One region of the Desulfovibrio sp. Fe33 genome, then DNA from elsewhere that is predicted to be linked to it. Evidence: predicted binding sites of a transcription regulator. Region 1 holds the regulator's gene; each other region holds the start of a gene.
The links. The regulator sigma-54, encoded in region 1, starts transcription at its own class of promoters, with help from an activator protein. The targets are predictions, from matches to a motif close to CTGGCACGGNNNNTGCTT.
Positions count from the first base shown of each region.

Region 1 (6,496 bases):
AAATCCAGCTCATGAACAGGCTTCTTGTCATGGAACGCAAAATGAGTACGCCTGGAAGATGGACGGTGCCGGGATTGCGAACCCAATTCAACAGCGAGTTGTAGCTGCCCTGCTCTCTTTCGCGCAACCATCCTTCCACCTTGGTGCCAATCCAGGCCAAAGGCATACTGGCAAAAAGCACCGGCATTATTCGGGACGGTTGCTCCAGGCCGAAGTAGGTGGTCAGAGTCAGGGCGGAAAACGTCGCGGCAGTGAGTTGCGGGGGGATGTAGGTGCCTGCGGGAATCAGGTCGAGCCAGAACAGTTCAAAGAAAATGGCGATATAAAGGCTGGTGGTAAATTCTCCCGTAGCGGCGCCCCAGAAGAAACCCACCACCAGAGGGCGTTCAAGAAGCCCGATGCTTAGCGCTGATCGAAAGAGGGAGAAGAGGGCAAAAAAAAAGCGACCAGAGCGAACCAGGCGAAGGAGTGGTGCAAAATCATGGCGGCTAGAACCTCACCTGTATGGGATCATTGGGAACACATCGAAAATCCAGTTCAACGCCCTTCCGGTTGAGGTGCCTCAAACAGGTCTCGTCTTCATCGGACAAGGCCACACTTGGGGAAATCTGCCTTTTGCCCGGGCTGTAATGGACATTCCCGATGTTGAGCACATGAAAGCCGAAGCCGGAATCGAAGGCCCGGCGCGCGTCGGAACAGTTGGAAAAAAGTATGATTGCGGCGTATTCGCCGGGATTGGAACTCAGCTTGGTAACGGCTTCAGGCACTTCGTCCACGGTGATGAAGGAGCTCTTCACCGCCTGGGGAATGGCCAGAGACATGATCTCTTGCTGCAAAATGTCGTGGGCCAGTTCATCGTTGGCTACGATGACGGTCCTGGCTCCGGTGTACGGCAGCCACGTCTCGATGATCTGGCCGTGAATCAAGCGGTTGTCGATACGAACGAGAGTCACGGCTTTATTCCTACTTCTTTGCTTTTTTACGCAGCATCGCCCCGGCGACCTTGATTCCCTGCTGACCTGCGACCATGGCCCGTTCGGCCAGTTCATGCAACTGCATGGATCTCCCTTGCAGGGCCGCCACGAGCATGGGCAGATTGACGCCGGTGATAACCTCGACATTTTCCGATTTCATAAGCGACAGGGACATGGTCGTGGGAGAACCGCCGAACAAGTCGGTGAGGGCCAGGACGCCCTTCCCCTGTTCAAGAGACTGGATGGCCTTTCTTACGCCCTCCAATGCCTCGTCCACACCCTTCTGCACGTCGATCCCCACGGCCAGGCAGTTCACCTGGGGACCCAGGACCATCTCCGCCGCCTGAAGCAGGGTTTCGCCGAAAGTTCCGTGCGTAACCAGCACCACGCCGATCACGCCTTCCTTTTTTTCAGTCTTTGCAACCATGTCTAACCGAGTTCCATATGTCGATGTTCAATCGATACTGTATACCCTTTTTCCTTGAGTGTCGCCAGTACCGACTCGGCAACGGATACCGACCTGTGTCGGCCTCCGGTGCAACCCAGCGCCAGAGTTATCCTGTAGCGTCCTTCGTCTGCGTAAAGCGGAAGGATATAAAGCAGAAATTCATGAAACCGCTTGATAAACCCGCTCCCGGCGGGATTATCGAGGACATAGTCGGACACGGCCTTGTCCATGCCGGACAATGGGCGCAGCGACTTGTCGAAATAGGGATTAGGCAGAAAACGGAGGTCAAAGACCAAATCAGCCTCGGACGGCACGCCATACTTGAAGCCGAAGGTGATGATGTGCACCCGCATCCCCATACGCACGTCTTCCAGGGCCGACCATTTGGTTTGAATGACCCTGCGCAGATCGTGGATGGAATAGTCCGTGGTGTCCAAGACCAGGGCGGCTTGGGAACGCACCGGCTCAAGGAGCTGCTTTTCCTTTTCAAGGGCCTGTTCCAGCCCGAGATTACGGCACTCGAGCGGATGCGGACGGCGAGTCGTGGCGTAACGGCGAACCAACTCGGCCATCTTAGCCTCAAGGAAAAGGACTTGCGGCGTGATGCCGAGTTCCCGGAACCCTTCCAACGCCTGTCCCCATCCGTCAACGAACTCGAACTGGCGAAGGTCCATGCCGAGCGCCAGGCCACGGTATTTGGTGTCGAATTTGAGAATGAGATCGGCGAGTTTGGGCGACATCTCGGACGGCAGTCCGTCGATACAAAAGAACCCGAGGTCCTCAAAAACCCGAAGTGCGGTACTCTTGCCGGAACCGGAAAGTCCGGTAACGATGACCACGGGGAATGAATTGTTCGACGTCAAAGGAGCCCACCCTTCGATTTAGACGCTTTTGAGGAGAGACCAGAGGGCCTCGAGATCTTCGGCCGCAAGAAACTCCTTGCGAAATTCCTCGTCCTTGAGAAGGCGGGATATCTGGGCCAGGACGCGCAGATGCATACCCGCCACCTGTTCCGGCGCGAGCACCAGGAAGAAGATATGGCAAGGACTGTGATCGAGCGCCTCGAACTCCACGCCCTTCCGGCTGCGCCCCACGACCACGATAACCTTCTCCAGGTCCTCGAGCTTGCCGTGCGGGATGGCGATGCCATCCCCGATGCCTGTGGAGCCGAGTCTTTCTCGATCGAGAAGGACACGGACCGCCTGGTCCGTGTCCATCTCTGGATATTGCTCGCCCAAGGGGGCGACTAGTTCATGCAACACGTCCGATTTGTCTTCGGACTGCAATTCGGGAAGGATCAACTCCTTCGCCAGGTAGTCACTGAGTTTCATGCTTAGTTACCGGGGTCGATCAGTCCGTAATCGCCGTTCTTTCTCTTGTATATGACGTTAACGCCTTCGGTTTCCGAATTGCGAAACACCAGGAACTCGTTATCAAGGGCATCCAGCTGCATGGCGGCCTCGTCCACGGACATGGGCTTGGGCTCGTATGCATCGGTGCCGACGATGGTGGGAGCGGAACCGCTGCCGTCCTCGAAGGACAGGTAGTTCATCTGCACCATTTTATTCGGACGCGCCTGTCTGGGGCGGTTCTTCATCTTTTCCCGCATCTTGCGGAGCTGGGCTTCCAGCTTGTCCAGGACCATATCAATGGTGGAGTACATGTCTTCAGAGTCTTCGTAGGCCGAGATATGAATGCGATCCGAATTCAGGATCACATCCGCCTTATGGCGGAACTTATCGACCAGCAGGTTGACCTGGAGATCTGCCTCCGCATCGGAAACGTACTTTGCTACCTTTTCAAAACGCTTTTCCGCGTACCCCTTGAGGTGATCGGAAGGCTCGAAATTCTTGAAAGTGAAGCTGATGTTCATACGCTGCCTCCTGGTTGTGTTTGCGGCAAGCAGAATCTAGAAATACTGCTTGCGTTTCGAAGACGAAGGAATGCCCATGGCCGAGCGGTATTTGGCGACCGTGCGCCGGGCGATGTTCACTTCCAGCTTTTCCTGGAGGATTTCGCCGATTCTCTCGTCGCTGAGCGGTTTCTTCGTGTCTTCTTCTGAGATCATTTGCTTGATGAGCGCCTTGACGCTCTCCGAACCCACCTGGGAACCGTCATTGAGGTCCAGGGCCGAATTGAAGAAGAACTTCAACTCGAAAATGCCGTGAGGAGTCGAAACATACTTGCTGGTAGTGATCCGGCTCACGGTGGACTCGTGCATCTCTATATCTTCTGCCACCTCCTTGAGGATCAGGGGTTTGAGCTTTGTCACGCCTTCCTCGAAAAAGGCTCTTTGGAATCCGACAATGCTTTCGACTACTTTATACAGGGTTCGCTGCCGCTGGTACAGACTTTTCATCAACCATGCGGCGGAACGCATCTTTTCCTGGAAATATTCCTTTTCCTTGTCGGCAGCGCCCTTCATGGAATCCATGTAGAAGGTGTTCATCTGCAAACGGGGCATACCATCCTCGTTGAGGATGATGACGAAGTCGTCACCGTATTTGTAGACGAAGACATCAGGGCTTACGTAATGCGGCTCGGTGCTGGAAAAGCTGGCGCCCGGCATGGGGTCAAGGGTCTGGAGCAAATCCAAATAATCCTTGAGCTCCTCCATGGAAATCTTGAACTTGCGGGCGAGAGGCTTATAGCGGTTCTTTTCCAGGTCTTCCAAGTGGTCCTGCACCAGGGAGACAAGAATCGGATCGTCATAGCCCAGGACTTCCATCTGGACCAGAAGACACTCCTGAGGAGTGCGCGCCCCCACTCCCACCGGGTCGAGATGCTGGATGCGGGTGAGAACGCTCTCGATTTCCTCTTCGGAAGCCTGAACCATGGCGGCTATCTCTTCCATGGAAGCCTGAAGGTAGCCGTTGGAATCGAGATTGCCCAGAATGACGTCACCAATCGCCAACTCGCTTTCCGTGAAGCTGGAAAGACGCATCTGCCAATTGAGATGGCCTTCCAGGGAAGGCTTGGAAGCGAGCCGCGCCTCGAAGGAAACACCCTCTTCCGGCATTTCCAGGTCGCGTGACAACGCCTGCTTGGAAGTGGAGGAAAATTCGCCGAGATAGTTCTCCCAATCCGCGTTCCGAACCAACTCCTCTTCCGCCTGGGACTCGGTCAGGACCTCGGTCTTGTCGGGCACCTCGGTTTCCGTTTCCGTTTCATCCAGGAAAGGATTCTCCAACAATTCCTGCTGCACCGTCTCCAACAGTTCAAGACGGGAGAGCTGCAGCAGCTTGATGGCCTGCTGCAACTGAGGCGTCATGACCAGTTGCTGCGAGAGCTTGAGCTGTTGTCGAAGTTCCAATCCCATGATTCGTCACTCACTTAGGGTTGTGTTTATCGGCTGACGGATAAAGAAAATTTTTTTACACAGCCTGCCATTTCTTTCGATTGAACTATGCCACAACGAATTAAAGGATGCAACACCATGGTGATAACATCCTGTTTCTACTGCCAATCCATCGGGCACTATATGGCATGAAAAAAGTGTACCAACCTTTGGGTACGGTGTAAATCGAGAAAGCTAAAAAAAGATTCGGTCTTTGGATTAGAGCCGGAAGTCTTCGCCCAGGTAAATCTGGCGGGCTCGGCTGGACTTCACGATATCGGTCGGAGCACCTTCCAGGATGACCGTACCCTCGTAAACGAGGTAGGCCCGGTCGCAGATATTCAATGTTTCCCGAACGTTGTGGTCGGAAATGAGGATGCCGATCTCCATGGACTTGAGCACGGAGATAATCTCCTGAATGTCGATAACGGCAATGGGGTCGATACCTGCGAACGGCTCATCGAGAAGAATGAACTGTGGGTCGAGGATCAGCGCCCGGGCTATTTCCAGCCTGCGGCGCTCGCCGCCGGACAGGAACATGGCCGCCTGATCCGCCAGCTTGGTGATGGTGAACATCTCAAGCAGCTCGTCCGCCCTGGCCCGCTGCTCCTTGGAAGTCATGGAAGTCTGTTCGAGGATGATCTCCAAATTCTGGCGCACGGTCAGTTTCTTGAAGATCGAGCTTTCCTGCGGGAGGTAGCTCACCCCGAGCCTCGCGCGTTCGTGCAGAGGCTTGTCCGTAAGCTCCTTCCCGTCAAGGGTCACAACTCCGGTGTTGGGCCGCACGATGCCTACAAGCATGTAGAACGTCGTGGTTTTTCCCGCGCCGTTTGGCCCGAGCAGACCGACGACTTCCCGGGGGTGAAGCTCAATGTTGATGCCGTGCACGACCTCTTTCTGGCCGTACCGCTTGGACAGGTTGGTTGCGCGAAGACCTTCGCCCATCTATTGCACCTTCACGTTGCCGGGAGTCATGAAGATGGCCTTGACGCGCTGCTCGCCACCGATGACCTCGGACCGGTCGTCCTTGATATGGAAATTGATGACTTCGCCCGTCAGGGAATTGGGACCGTCCTGCAATTTGGGATTCTGCTCCATCTTGAGAAGCTGCGGACCGACCATATACGTCAGCCTTCCGCAGGTCCCCTCGGTATTCCCCTTCTTCGCCCGGACATTACCCTCGGCGACAATACGCTCAATGCTGTCGGCCGAGAATTTTCTCTGCCCGCTCGCCAGAAGGTAGGCCGAAAGCTTGTCGGCCCAAAGGGTAAGCTCGCCGTGAATGGCGACCACATTGCCCACAAAGGAAATTATCTTGCCCGCCTCGTCGTAGGTCATGCGATCGGACGTGATCTTTACCGGCACACGGCTTGGATCAATGCCCACCTGCACCGGCGCGGGCGGCGGAGTCACGGCAACAGGCGCCTTGACCTCGCCTTCGCCGGAGTCGAGTTTCGGAGCGGCAGCGGGCGTCGGCTCAGCCTTCTTCACCTGGACTGTCTTGAAATATTTTGCGTTGGCATACCCGATGGCTTTGGACAGGTCCCGCTCCTGTTCTTCAAGCTTGAATACGGCCACCCATCCATTTTGCGGAAAGTCGGTCCTCACCCGCTCCCCCTTGGTCAGGGTGACCACATGAGCGGAACCCGGCGCAGGCTCCTTGCGGACATTGAGGTTGACAGTGGCTTCGGACACATTACCCCAATCCTGGGCCATGGCTCCTGCCGGAACCAGGAG
Region 1 is NZ_JAQKGU010000003.1:62,710-69,205, reverse strand. It holds gene PSN43_RS05430 (PTS sugar transporter subunit IIC) at 1-460, opposite strand, end outside; gene PSN43_RS05425 (PTS sugar transporter subunit IIB) at 489-953, opposite strand; gene PSN43_RS05420 (PTS sugar transporter subunit IIA) at 964-1,401, opposite strand; gene rapZ (RNase adapter RapZ) at 1,404-2,285, opposite strand; gene PSN43_RS05410 (PTS sugar transporter subunit IIA) at 2,304-2,753, opposite strand; gene hpf (ribosome hibernation-promoting factor, HPF/YfiA family) at 2,756-3,295, opposite strand; gene rpoN (RNA polymerase factor sigma-54) at 3,332-4,741, opposite strand; gene lptB (LPS export ABC transporter ATP-binding protein) at 4,979-5,704, opposite strand; gene PSN43_RS05390 (LptA/OstA family protein) at 5,705-6,496, opposite strand, start outside.

Region 2 (6,496 bases), on a different contig from region 1:
TTCAGAAGGACGTGATCTACCTTCTGGATTCCGTTGCGAAGTGCACGGCGCTTCTCGGACCCGCGCTCAAGTCCACCATCGCGTTGCTCAACGGCGAGTCCCTGGATCGGGAGGGCACCAAGGAGTGCTATCGCCGGGTACGCCGGGAGCGCGACGAAGTCCGTCGCCGCAAGAATGACCTGGAGAAAAAGATTTTCGATCAGGAAATCGATTTCAAGGAAATCTACCAGCTCATCCACTTCGTGGACTGCCTCGACAACATGGGGCACAACACGGAGAACTGCGCCGAGCTGCTGCGTTCCATGATCGCCCGATAGCCCGGCGGCGACGGCCGCATCCGCCATACGCCAAAAGAAGAGGCCCGACGTCATGCGCCGGGCCTCTTTTCGTTTTTGCGGGCTACCGTTTGACCTGCCTGACCGTCACTTCCACGGCCTTGTCCTTGGGCCAGGGCGGGGAATCGAGCCGCACGTTTCCGGCAAAGAGGACCTGCCCCTTGAATTCGATGCGGGTCGAAACCGCGTAACGCAGCGTCCCGACAATCCGCGACGGATCATATCCCAGGACTATCCTGAAAGGCGGCGCGGCCTTGACCGGCAGGAAGGCGTCGGCAACGACCTTGTCTTTCGGATCGAGGCGCGAAAGGTTCTCCAATTCCACGAACAATGCGCAGCCCGGAGGCAGGAGCAACCGCTCAGGATAGGTTACCGATACCTTCATGGTTGCGGTGGAACGGGCTCCGGCGGGCGATTCGGCCTTGCCGGACATGGAGGCGCATCCGCCAAAGGCGGCGAAGAGCATGAGCGCGGCCGCAATGGCCGGGGCGAAGAAAGAAAATCGGCGATGCATGGGAAGCTCCATATTTTCCCCATGCTACGCAATTCCGTCATCGCGCGCCAGTGCCCGGGTGAATGTGGTCCTGTTTGGAAAAAATGCAGAAAGTGCTTGAAAATGAAAATCGATTTCAATATAAGTCCATCCATGTCAGCCATCCAGACAACGGGAACCGTTTCGGTTCATGACGATTCCTTCTTCTTTCGGGAACGATGTATCGGCCGGTCCGCCACGGGCGCGGCCGGATAACCCAATCCCAAGGAGAAGTCGTATGAGCTCGTTGAAGAAACTTGGTATGCTCAATCGTGAAGGAATGCGGGCCTGCAACGAAGGCCGTCCCGGCGACGCCCTGTTTCAGTTGACCCAGGCCGACAGCCTGGCCCGGTCCCTCAACTCGCCCCTGCACGAAGCCAAGGTGCGCAACAACATGGGCCTGGTCTATCAGGTGTCTGGCAAATACGAAGAGGCGCGCGTCAGCTATCGCATCGCGGCCAGCCGCGCCGTGGAGGGCGGAGCCGAAGGAACCGGCCTGCACCGGGTCATCATGACCAATCTGGGTTCCCTTCCCGCCGCCAGAAGCAGGGCCGTTTAGTCATGGACGCATTTCAAATGGCTCCGGCGCCGACCGTATCGGTGCCGGAGCCGTCCTTGAAGCCTCTGGATTCGAGCGATTTTCTTCCCACGACCCTGCATCAGTTCGCCCTGTCCCTGGGCAACGCCATTGACGCCAAGGACCCGCATACTTCGATGCATTCCGACGAGGTGGCCGAAGTCTCCTGGGTATTGGCCCTGACCATGGGAATCCCTCCGACCAAGGCCGCCGCCATCCATGTGGCCGGGCATCTGCACGACATCGGAAAAATCGGCGTCCCGGATTCGGTCCTCAGGAAGGAATACCCGCTCACTACGGCAGAATGGCAGGCCGTGCGGCATCATCCCGAAGCGGGAGCCGCCATTCTCGAACCCGTGGCCGCCCTCAACCGTCTCGGCGTGGTGGATATGGTTCTGCATCACCACGAGCGTTGGGACGGCAAAGGATACCCCCACAGGCTCCAGGGCACGGCCATCCCGCTTGGCGCACGCATCATCAGCGTGGCCGATTCTCTTTCCGCCATGCTCCAGAACAGGCCCTACCGGCCCGCGTTGACCATGGACAATGCGTGCCGCGAAATCTATCGGTGCGCCGGAACGCAGTTCGATCCCCGGGTGGTGGACGCCTTTCGTCTCGCCTCGGGCAAAATTTTCAAACTTCTCCCCACCATATCCACCCACGACTGAAATTCTTGACGGCAGGCCGAGCCGATTGCGCTTTGTCGTCGGCAGGCAGCCGGGGCGCTGCCCCGGACCCCGCCAGGGAACCTTTTGAAAAAGGTTCCCTGGACCCTCCAAAACTTTTTGTGTCGCCTTCGGCGAAAGGGCTCATTAAACTATTTATTAAATGAAGCTGAAGTTTCGACTCCCGCCCTCAAACAAAGTCTCAGAGCATCCCGCGAAGCGGAGCCAGAAAGTTTGGGAAAAGAAGGGGATGGGGGTCCGGGGGAAGGGGAGGAAAGAACCCTTTTCAAAGGGTTTTTCCTCCCCTTCCCCCGGCCGCCGGAGGCGCATCAACAAGAAAAGGCGGACGCGCATTGCGCGTCCGCCTTTCTTGTTGATGAAGCGACAGCCGACTACGCCTTGGGCGGGTCGGGGAGAGCGAGGACGGGGGCAATGATCTTTTCCATGGCCTTGCCGGTCGCGGTATCGCGGTGGACTTTCATGAAGGGGTAGCCTTCGTCACCGGAGTCTGCCACGGCCGGATCGAGGGGGATGCGGCCGAGGAATTGGACGCCCGATTCCTTGGCGAGGGCTTCGCCGCCGCCGGATTTGAAGATGTCGTGGACCTTGCCGCAATCGGGGCAGGCGAAACCGGACATGTTCTCGACGATGCCGAGCACGCGGTTGCCCACTTCGCCGACGAAGGACACGGACCGGCGGACGTCGTCGATGGCCACGCCCTGGGGGGTGGTGACGATGACGGCCATGGCGGTGGGTCCGAGGGTTTGCAGGGTGGACAGGGGCTCGTCACCGGTTCCCGGAGGGCAATCGACGATGAGGTAGTCCAGATCGCCCCACATGACGTCTTCGACGAACTGCTTGATGAGGCCGATCTTGACCGGACCGCGCCAGATGACGGCCTGGCGGTCGTCCTGGAGCAGGAAGCCGAGGGACATGACCGACAGGTTCTTGCTCCAAGGCACGGGTTCCATGACATCGGCGCCGATATGGGGCTGCTGGCCCTTGAGGGAGAGCAGGCGAGGCACGCTCGGTCCGTGCACGTCCACGTCGAGCAGGCCGACCTTCTTGCCGGCCAGAGACAGGGCCACGGCGATGTTGGCGGCCACGGTGGATTTGCCCACGCCGCCCTTGCCGGACATGACCACGATCTTGTGCTTGATGCGGCTCAGGGTCTTTTGCAGTTTCTGGTCCTCGGGCTTGTCGCAGCCCGTGGTGCTGGTACAGGTTCCGTCAGGCGAGGCGGAGGAACATCCTTCACAACCACTCATACTATTCTCCTGAAAAACGGCGACCCGAAGCCGCCTTAGAGGTACATGCAGGTCCCGAACCGGCGAACGGTCGCGGCCGGGTCACAGAGAGATAACCATGGCCTGAAAAAAGTCAAACCGCCGCTCCGGGCATGGTCAATTCGGCCAGTCCGTCGTGGAGATAACCTTCGAGCACTTGGTTTTCGGTGCCGGTAAGCCAGGGGATGACCGTGATTCCGGCCCGCTCCAGGGCGTGCCGGGTCCGGTTGCGGATGGCCCCGCACAAAAAAATGGTTACCCCGCAGGCCAATATGGCGGATGTCCTGTCCATAGGGTCCTTTGAGGGAAGGGATAGGAGGCCTGCGGGGTAAAATTTATCGTCACGTATTTCAAACAGCTTGTATCCGTCCGCGTTCTCGCACACGGAGGCCAGTCGGTCCTGGTAGCACGCCAGGCAGATCAGCTTGGCGGAATCCGTCTTCATCGTCTCTCTCCAAAAGTCCGGCAGGACCCGAACCAGTTGTTTTCCAATGAGCATGGATTGTGCCAAATAAAAATAGTAATAAATTCAGTATCTTGATTTTTCATAGGGTTGCGAAGAGGGCGAATTAATCGCCTGAAATGAAGAGTAATGACGAATTATTCGCCCGGATCGGGAGCGGTTAAAAGGCGGCGCAGCGTGTCCTTGGTGATGCCGAGTTCGCGGCAGGCGGCCATGCGTTTGCCGTTGTTGCGTCGGACGGCTTCCATGGCGGCGCGGCGTTTGATGGCGTCCATGGTCCCGGACAGTCCGTCGGGCGCGTCGCCTCGGGGCTTTGCGGGGTGGAGGTATTCCGGCAGGTGCTCCACCTGGATGAACCCGTCCGGGCAGAGGATGAAGGCGTATTCGAGGATGTTTTCAAGTTCGCGCACGTTGCCCGGGTAGTCGTGGCGCATGAGCACATGCATGGCGTCCTCGCTGACGCCCCGGATGGCCTTGTTGCGCAGCCCGTTGAACTCGGCGAGGAAGTGGTCGATGAGCAGGGGCAGGTCTTCCTGGCGTGCGGTCAGCGGGGGCAGGGTCAGGGTGACGACGTTGAGCCGGTAGAAGAGGTCCTGGCGGAATGTCCCTTCGGCCACGGCGTCTTCGAGATTGCGGTTGGTTGCGGCCACCACGCGCACGTCGGCGTGTTCAGGCGTGACGCCGCCCAGGGGCTCGAAGGTCTTTTCCTGGAGGAAACGCAGCAGCTTGACCTGGAGGTTCTGGGGCATGTCGCCGATCTCGTCCAGGAAGACCGTGCCGCCGTCGGCCAGCTCGAATCTGCCCGGTTTGTCCGTGCGCGCGTCGGTGAAGGCCCCGGCCTTGTAGCCGAACAGCTCCGACTCCAGCAGGGTGTCGGGCAGCGCGCCGCAGTTCACGGCGACGAAAGGCCCGTCCTTGCGCGGACTCAGGGAATGGATGGCCCGGGCGAACAGTTCCTTGCCGGTGCCGCTTTGGCCCAGCAGCAAGGTGGTGGCTTCGGACCGGCTGATCTGCGGCAGGATGCGGAAAATTTTTTCCAGGGCCTGGCTGCGGCCCACGATGTTCTCGAATCGGTAGATGTCCTTGGCCTGTTGCCGCGCCACGTGGATGTCGGTCAGGTCTCGGAAGGTCTCCACCCCGCCGATCACGTTCCCGTCGTTGTCCTTCAGCGGCGAGGCCGAGATGGCGATGGGCAGGGTCGTGCCGTCGGAGCGGATGATGAAGATGGATTTGTTGACGATGCGCCCGCCCTTGCGGATGCAGGACTTGAGCGCGCACTGGCCGTCGCACAGGGAGGAGCGGAACACGTCCCAGCACTTGCGCCCCAGGGCGTCCTCGCCGGAGATGCCGGTGATCCGTTGCGCGGACTCGTTGAAATAGGTCACGTTCCAGTCCGCGTCCACGGTGAATAATCCGTCGGCGATGGAAGCGAACACGGCTTCAAGGGGGAGGTCTTTGGGAAACGACATGGGAAGATTCTACATCCGCCCGCTCGCCTTGCCAAGGGGCTATGGGCGAAAAATTCGCCCACACTCTTTCGCGCCGTGCCTGGCTTGTTCGGGGAGAGGAACCGGGCATCCCCGGCGGAGGGCGTGCATGAAAAAGGCCGCCCTGAGGCGGCCTTGTTGTTCATCGTCGGGTTGCAGCCGTGTCGGCTACAGCTTTTCGGCGCGCTTCTTGCGCAGCCATTCGTACCACTGCTCCATGTTTTCGCCGGTGCGGGCGGAAATGGGCATGACTTCGATGTCCTTGTTCAGCTTCTTGGCGTGATCCTCGGCCTTTTTGAGGTCGAATTCCACATAGGGAAGCAGGTCCACCTTGTTGAGCAGCATGACTGCGGAAATGTGGAACATGAACGGGTATTTTTCAGGCTTGTCGTCGCCTTCGGCCACGGACAGGAGGGTGACCTTGTAGTCTTCGCCCACATTGAACTCGGCCGGGCAGACCAGGTTGCCGACGTTCTCGATGAAGAGAATGTCCAGGCCGTCGGTGTCGATGGCCTGGAGCGCGTCCATGACCATGCCGGAATCCAGGTGGCAGCCGCCCTCGGTGTTGATCTGAACGGCCTGCGCCCCGGTGGCGGCCACGCGCTGGGCGTCGTTGTCGGTCTGGAGGTCGCCTTCGATGACCGCCATGTTGAACTCGTCCTTGAGGTCGGTCAGGGTCCGTTCGAGCAGGGTCGTCTTGCCCGCGCCCGGCGAGCTCATCAGGTTCAGGCACAGGATCTTCTTGACCCGAAATTTCTTCTGCAACTCGTCAGCCAGCCTGTCGTTGGCCTCGAGAACATTGCGGACTATGGTCACTTCCTTGGACATGGTCTCTCCTTGTCTTTATTGCTGGTCGTCCACTTCGATGGAGTCGATGAGCAGTTCCTTGCCCTCCAGCACCTCGTGGCCCAGCAGGGCGTTGCACTTGGGGCAGGGCATACATCGGGTGTGCTCCGGGCTGAATATCTCGCCGCATTCGCCGCAGGCCACCTTCACCGGCACCTCGATGACTTCGAGCTCGGCCCCGTCGAATTCACCGCCGGGAATGAGCGCTTCCCATGCGAACTGGAGGGATTCCGTGACCGCCCCGGCGAGCCTGCCGTTCTTGATGGTCACTTTCGTGAGCTTTTGGCCTTCATATTTGACCATCT
Region 2 is NZ_JAQKGU010000002.1:13,609-20,104, forward strand. It holds gene PSN43_RS02870 (DUF47 domain-containing protein) at 1-317, shown strand, start outside; gene PSN43_RS02875 (YbaY family lipoprotein) at 400-849, opposite strand; gene PSN43_RS02880 (tetratricopeptide repeat protein) at 1,106-1,426, shown strand; gene PSN43_RS02885 (HD-GYP domain-containing protein) at 1,429-2,112, shown strand; gene PSN43_RS02890 (Mrp/NBP35 family ATP-binding protein) at 2,502-3,377, opposite strand; gene PSN43_RS02895 (NifB/NifX family molybdenum-iron cluster-binding protein) at 3,490-3,840, opposite strand; gene PSN43_RS02900 (sigma-54 interaction domain-containing protein) at 3,996-5,327, opposite strand; gene hypB (hydrogenase nickel incorporation protein HypB) at 5,514-6,173, opposite strand; gene PSN43_RS02910 (hydrogenase maturation nickel metallochaperone HypA/HybF) at 6,189-6,496, opposite strand, start outside.
Region 2: the regulator sigma-54 is predicted to act here: its motif matches at 3,889-3,906, upstream of PSN43_RS02895 (NifB/NifX family molybdenum-iron cluster-binding protein).

Region 3 (6,496 bases), on a different contig from region 1:
AAGGGGGACATCCGTTGAGCGCGTGCGCTGAGCTGGCGCTGCTCGGAGCGGCCGCCTGCACGGGCCGTCTGCCTGCCGAGCCGCGACCGCTCTCTCCGGCGGAGACGTTTCCGGCCGTGTCGAGAATGCTTTTGTCTTCCCGGGAAGCGGCCGGGAACGACGGCCTGGTGCGAATGTGCCTGGATGCTCTGGACCGCAAGGGGGGGCAGGACCTGTCGGCGTGCGCCGTGCTTTGCGGCAGGCTGCTGGCCGATCGCGCCGAGGGGCTGGCTCCGTCGACGCGCCGGGTGGCCAGACAGGCTGGAATGACGCTCGCTCTGGCCGTTATGGCCGAGGGGCTGCTGGCGCGCGGCGACATCCGGGTACGCTGGTTCAGGCAGACCGGGCGGTTGGAGGAACATCTGGTAGCGCGGCATCCCGTCATGTGCCTGAATGGCGTGGAAGCTCGGGAGATAAGGACGGAGCCGTTGCGGGTCTCGGCTTCGGCCATGCTTCAGGCGGCCCGGCGCATTTCCATATCCGGGAACGGGCTGGTCTTTCGATACGGAGACGCGGATTGCGGCGTCCTGGTGTGCGGCAGCTCAAGATTATCCTTTTTGGGACGGCGCGGGTTCCTCTCGCTTGCCCGGCCCACGGTCATAGCGGCTCCGCAGCAGGGAGACTCCGGGGGCGAAGGCGCTTACGGCCGGATTCGGTCCGCCGATCCGGGGGCCGACGTTTGGGTGCGAGCGAATGGCTTCCGGTCCCGGCGGGTGGCCGAGGGCTTTTTGAGGCAGCCGATCCGTTATTGTCTGCGCAACTGCCGGAATCGGACGATGCAGGAAATACTGCTCGTCTTCGATCGGGGCCGGTGGCGTCATCTGGCCGGAGGCCCTTGCACCTGCCCCTAGCCGCGTCGGGGCGTTCTTCGTTCTGCCGTTGTGGGCCCCTCTTCCCAATTTGTATGCGGAATGGTATTAAAAGTGGCCATATAAAACGAGAGGGGGGGGGACAATGAAGGATTTGTTCGATGTGGATCATTTCCTGGACAGCGTTGTCCAAGACAGGGGACTGGCCGTCGTCCTTGTCGAAGCCTTCATCGAGGATTGCCCGAAACGTGTGGCCGAGTTGACCAGGGCTCTGGCCGAGGATGACACGGACAAGGCGGGCAAACTGGCTCATTCATTGAAAGGGATGTGCGGAGTGGTCCGCGCCGGTGCGTTAAGCAGGCTGGCCCTGGCGATGGAGTTCGCAGCGCAGGACGGCGATCTGGACAGTGTGCGGAAAAGGCTCGGGATGTTTATCGAGGAACTGGATCAGGCCATGGCGCTCATGGAGGATTTCACAAGCCGCTGTTGAGACCTGTAAGCCCGCGCCGAAGGCGCATACATGGGATGCAAGGGTGCGAGCCCTTGCCCGCCGGAGGCGGAATCACCCGACAATTGCCGCGAAGCGGCTTTCACCCCTGATTTTTTTGCAGGGAGCGAACGGAATAGTTCAAAAAAAAAGGCCTGTCCGCATTGGACAGGCCTTTTTTTGTCAACGGGTGGCCGGCTATTTCGTGGCCTCGCCGCCCTCGGGAGCGGTCTTGGCGGGTTCCTCGGCCGGAGCCGTTGCGGCTTCCGGGGCCGGGGTTTCGGCCTGGGGCGCTTCGGGACGGGTGAAGTCAACCTGCACCTTGTCCATGGCAGCCACGATATCCTTGGTGATGTCCACGCTTTCGCTGGACGAGATTATGGCCTGCCTGCTCAGGATCAGGGTCAGTCCCTTTTCTTTGCGGTAGTTGTCCAGGACTTCGTTGAACTTGGCGTCGACCAGGCCCACGACGCGCTGCTGTTCGGCGGTCATGGTGTTTTGCAGTTCGCCCATGGCCAACTTGTAGGCGGCCACGTTCTCTTCGGTCTGTTCGGCCTGCATGGCTTTGTAGGCGGCCTCAGCCTTTGCCTGGAGAGGCTTGCCCATTTCCTGGAGGTGGGCCATGGCCTCGGTGGCCAGCTTGTTGTCCTTGAAGGCGGCAGCCTCGTCCACGACGCCTATCTTGACCGACGGTTCCTGGTTGCAGGCGCTCAGGCCGAGTACCAGGGCCGCGACGAGGAACAGGGGAAGAATCCGTTTCATTGCCATATCTCCATTGTTTCGTTTGAAGTCGGTTGGATCTTAAAGTCGCGCAAGACTACTCGCGCCGGGGATATCTGGCAAGGGAAACATCGAATAGCCGGTTGCGGCGGCAAGGTTCGGACGAAGCTGGCGCGGCAGGAAGTTCCGCCGTTCCATTCCTCTTTTCCTCTTGAAAACATGGCGGATTCCTGCTGGCACACCCCTTGCTGTATATCCCATCGAGAAGGCATCGGGAACTTCTTGCCGGGAAATGGGTATTCCGGCGGTTCCCGCGAGTTCGGCCTGCGCCGAATCGGAGGAAGTATGGGTTTCAGCAGCATGTACGTGGGAGCCACCGGCGTGGTGGCCCACAGCCAGGGAATGCAGGTCCTGGCCAACAACCTGGCCAACGTCGGCACCATCGGCTACAAGCGCTCGGACATCTTGTTCGGCGATCTCATCAGCCAGCAGGTGGCTTCGGGCGGCGCTCTGTATGAATCCGGCTCGGTCCGAACCAGCCAGTTGGGCAAGGGCGTGGGCGTGTCGTCCATCCGGGGCGATTTTACCGAGGGCGCTTTGTCCGGGACCACCACGGCCACGGACCTGGCCATTTCTGGCGAGGGCTTCTTCGGCGTCAACGATCCTTCCGGGACCATCCGCGGGGCGTCCCATTATACGCGCGCCGGAGATTTCCGTTTCGACAACGAGGCCTATCTGGTCAATGCCCAGGGATACCGTTTGCAAGGGTTCGCCTATGACCGGGAGACCGGGCAGTTGGCGGGCGGCGTGTCCGACGTGCAACTGCCTTTCGAAGACGTGACCGTGGACGGCCAGACCGCCCGCGTGGTCAGGTCCTCGCCTTTGGCCACCTCTTCGGTTGAGGTCGTCACGCGGCTGGATCATTCGGCTTTGAGCCAGATATCCGACGAGGAAAATCCCTTTTTCGCCATGCTCGGGGCGTATTCCGCCAACAGGACCGGTTCGGACTCCCCCTTCGGCGATGCGCAGGCGCAGTATTCCACGGCCGTGAACGTGTTCGACGAGAACGGCAACAGCCACGAGATGACCGTCTATTTCGATCCGGTGCCCACGGCGGGTCTTTCCAACGCCGTGCCCGGCTACACCTATTGGGAATACCTCATCGCCATGCCGGGCGATTCGGACGGGTCGGCCGCTCAGGGCACTTCCGCGGCCGGACTGGCCGGGATGGGGGTTTTGACCTTCAACGACAGGGGCGCGCTGATCAACCAGTCGGCCTTCACTCTGGACCGCGCGAGCGCATCGGGAGAAGGCGGCACGGACCCGGCGGCCTGGGTCCCGGCCGAATTCAGCGAGGAGGGCCTGGCGCAGTTCAACTACACGTTCGCCAGCAACGGCGGAACCGGAAATATTTCCTACGATTTCGGGATCAACTCCGACACGGCCTCCTGGTCGGGCGGGGCCGTGACATCGGCCGCCGACATCGGGACCAACGCGGACCTGCTTCCGGAGATGGACTCCATGAACCGCGACGCCCGCGTGACCACCAGCTACGATCTGCCGTCCTCCACCCTGTTCAGTCTCCAGAACGGCTACTCCTGGGGGTATCTCAACTACGTCAGCGTGGACGAGGAGGGTGTGCTCAGCGGCCACTTCTCCAACGGGCAGAGCGAGGAATTGTATCAGGTGGCCGTATACAAGTTCAACAGCCCGTGGGGGCTCCAGCGGGACGGCGGCACCAATTTCGTTGCCACCGAGGCCTCGGGCGAAGCCATTCTCGGCACGGCCGGGGACCGTGGGCGGGGGCTCATTAATCAGAATACCCTGGAAGAGAGCAACGTGGACATGGCCAGGGAGTTCTCCAATATGATCGTGACCCAGCGCGGATACCAGGCCAATACCAAGGTCATCACCACTTCGGATTCGATTTTGAACACCCTCATTTCGATCAAGCGCTAGTCCTTTTTTTCATCGCAACGCGGGGCGTCGTCCGGTCGGTCCGGGCGACGCCCTTTTTCGCGCCCCGCCTTGAATTTCCCGGATAAAGCGGATAGTCAGAACGTGATCCGCCAACAAGGAGTTTCACGTGACGGAGACAAGCGACGCCCGCAGCCGGGAGGCCGTCATGGCCCTGGTCCGGGAGGTGGAACGGGAGGCCCCGGGCGGGGCGGAATCCCTGTACATGGCCGCCATGCTGGCCGATGCGCCCCTGCCCTACGATTTCGCCCTGTCCGTGGAGGGGACCATGCACAACCCGGCGCTGGTCAACCCCGCCGCGGCTTTTTTTGCGGCCACGGCCATGATGACCCCGCTCATCGAGCGCGGGCTGGTCGTCGCCGACCCGGACGCCCAGGTCTTCACCCTGCCGAGGGATGTGCGCGAAACCCTGCGCGAGGCCATGGACCGGGATCAGGCGGCCGAATGGGCCGGGCGGGCCATCTACGCCCTGAACTTGTCCCTGCCCGACGCCGATCCGCAGAACCTGCCCCTTGTGGAATGGCTTCTTCCCCACGTCCTGGCCTGCCGCGACGCGGCCGCCGACCTCGGCGTGAATACCGCCGCCGCCAACCGGGTCATGCATCAGGCCGGTTTCACACTTTATTACGGACAGCGCCATCAGGAAGCCGCCGGACTGCTGGAAGCGGCCATGACCGTGGATGTTGCCCTCAAGGGCGATCGTCATCCGGACATCACCGCCGATCTGGAAGGGCTGGCCACGGTCTATCAGGCGGGGGGAGATTTGGCCCGCGCCGAAGCGGCCTTTTCCGCCTGTCTGGACCTGCAACGCGAAATCCTCACCGAAAACAATCCGGCCATGATCCCGGTGCTGAACGGTTTGGCCATGGTCCGGCAGGCGCGCGGCGATCTGTCCGGGGCCGAGGCCGCGCTCAACGATTGCCTGGCCGTCCTGCGGGCCTCGGGGGGAGAGCGTCATCCGGCCGCAGCCTCCTGCCTGCACAACCTGGCTCTGCTCATGGATGCGCTCGACCGTCCGCAGGACGGGCTGCGCCTCGCCCTGGAAAGCCTGGACATGACCGCCGCCCTGTACGGTGAGCATCACCCCGAGACCGCCGCGAGCCACAATCTGGCCGGGCTGCTTTTCGAGCGTCTGGGCAAGGCTCCGGAGGCCGAGGCGCATTTCCGCAAAAGCCTGTCCATTCGCAGCCGGACTTTTGGCGAGGATCACCCCGAGACCGCCCAGGCCTTGTGCAATCTGGCCCTGTTCCTGGACGGGCAGGGAGCGGCCGAAGAGGCCTTCGACTGTTTCGAGCGCGGTTTCGCGGCCTATGAGGCGGCTCTGGGACCGGATCACCCCTACATGGAGTCCGCGCTGGACAATCTCGTCGCCTTTCTGGAGCGGACCGCGGCTTCGGATTCGCCTCTGCGGGAACGTGCCGAGGCGCGGCTCAGGCTCATCGTGGAAAAGGCCGGGCGTTGATGAAGCCGATACTTGCCGTCGGGTTGGGGGAAATCCTCTGGGACGTATTGCCCCATGCGCGCCTGCTCGGCGGGGCTCCCGCCAATTTCGCCTACCAGGTCAACGCGCTGGGCGGGGCCGGGGTGCCCGTGTCCCGTGTGGGCAATGACGATCTGGGCCGCGAGGCTCTGTCCCTGCTGGTCCTCCGGGGGCTGAATATCGACGGGGTGTCCCTGGACCCGGAGCATCCCACCGGCACGGTGGACGCCCGCGTGGACGAGCATGGCGTCGCCGCCTATGTCTTTCCCGACGACGTGGCCTGGGATTTTCTTGCCCTGGATCATGCCGCCCTGACCCTGGCCGCCAACGCCGACGCGGTCTGTTTCGGCTCGCTGGCGCAACGCGCCGAGGTGTCGCGCCGGGCGATCCATCGGTTTTTGGCTGTCGCGGAAAAGGCGCTCAAGGTTTTCGACATAAACCTGCGCCAACATTTCTACACCCCGGAGATCCTCATCGCTTCCCTGAAAGCGGCCCATGTCCTCAAGCTCAACGACGAAGAACTCGGCATCGTGAGACGGCTGTTCTCCCTGCCCGAAGGCGAGCAACCCGCCCTGCGGGCTCTCATGGAGCGATACGGCCTCGATCTGGCGGTCCTCACCAGGGGCGGGGCCGGGAGCCTGATCGTCTCGACCGACGCCGTTTCCGACCTGCCGGGCGAGCCGGTGGATGTCGTGGACACCATCGGCGCGGGCGACGCGTTCACCGCCGCCCTCGTGCTCGGTTATCTCAAGGGGCACCCCCTGGACGATATCAACAGGCACGCCGCGAGGGTTGCGGCCCATGTCTGCGGACAGCCGGGCGCCATGCCCGAGATGCCCGACGAGTTGAAGGTCCTGTAGAAAAGGGCGCCCCGAAGGGCGGCCTTTTTATTTATTGATAATGGATGGTTGCGGCTAGCTTCGCGCCGTATGTTGTGCTTGTTCGTTAAGCCGTGCGCGCCGTTGGCGCGAGAGCCAGTGAAGG
Region 3 is NZ_JAQKGU010000009.1:29,265-35,760, forward strand. It holds gene PSN43_RS11965 (hypothetical protein) at 1-890, shown strand, start outside; gene PSN43_RS11970 (Hpt domain-containing protein) at 994-1,338, shown strand; gene PSN43_RS11975 (OmpH family outer membrane protein) at 1,534-2,097, opposite strand; gene PSN43_RS11980 (flagellar hook protein FlgE) at 2,401-4,014, shown strand; gene PSN43_RS11985 (tetratricopeptide repeat protein) at 4,142-5,494, shown strand; gene PSN43_RS11990 (carbohydrate kinase family protein) at 5,494-6,372, shown strand.
Region 3: the regulator sigma-54 is predicted to act here: its motif matches at 2,289-2,306, upstream of PSN43_RS11980 (flagellar hook protein FlgE).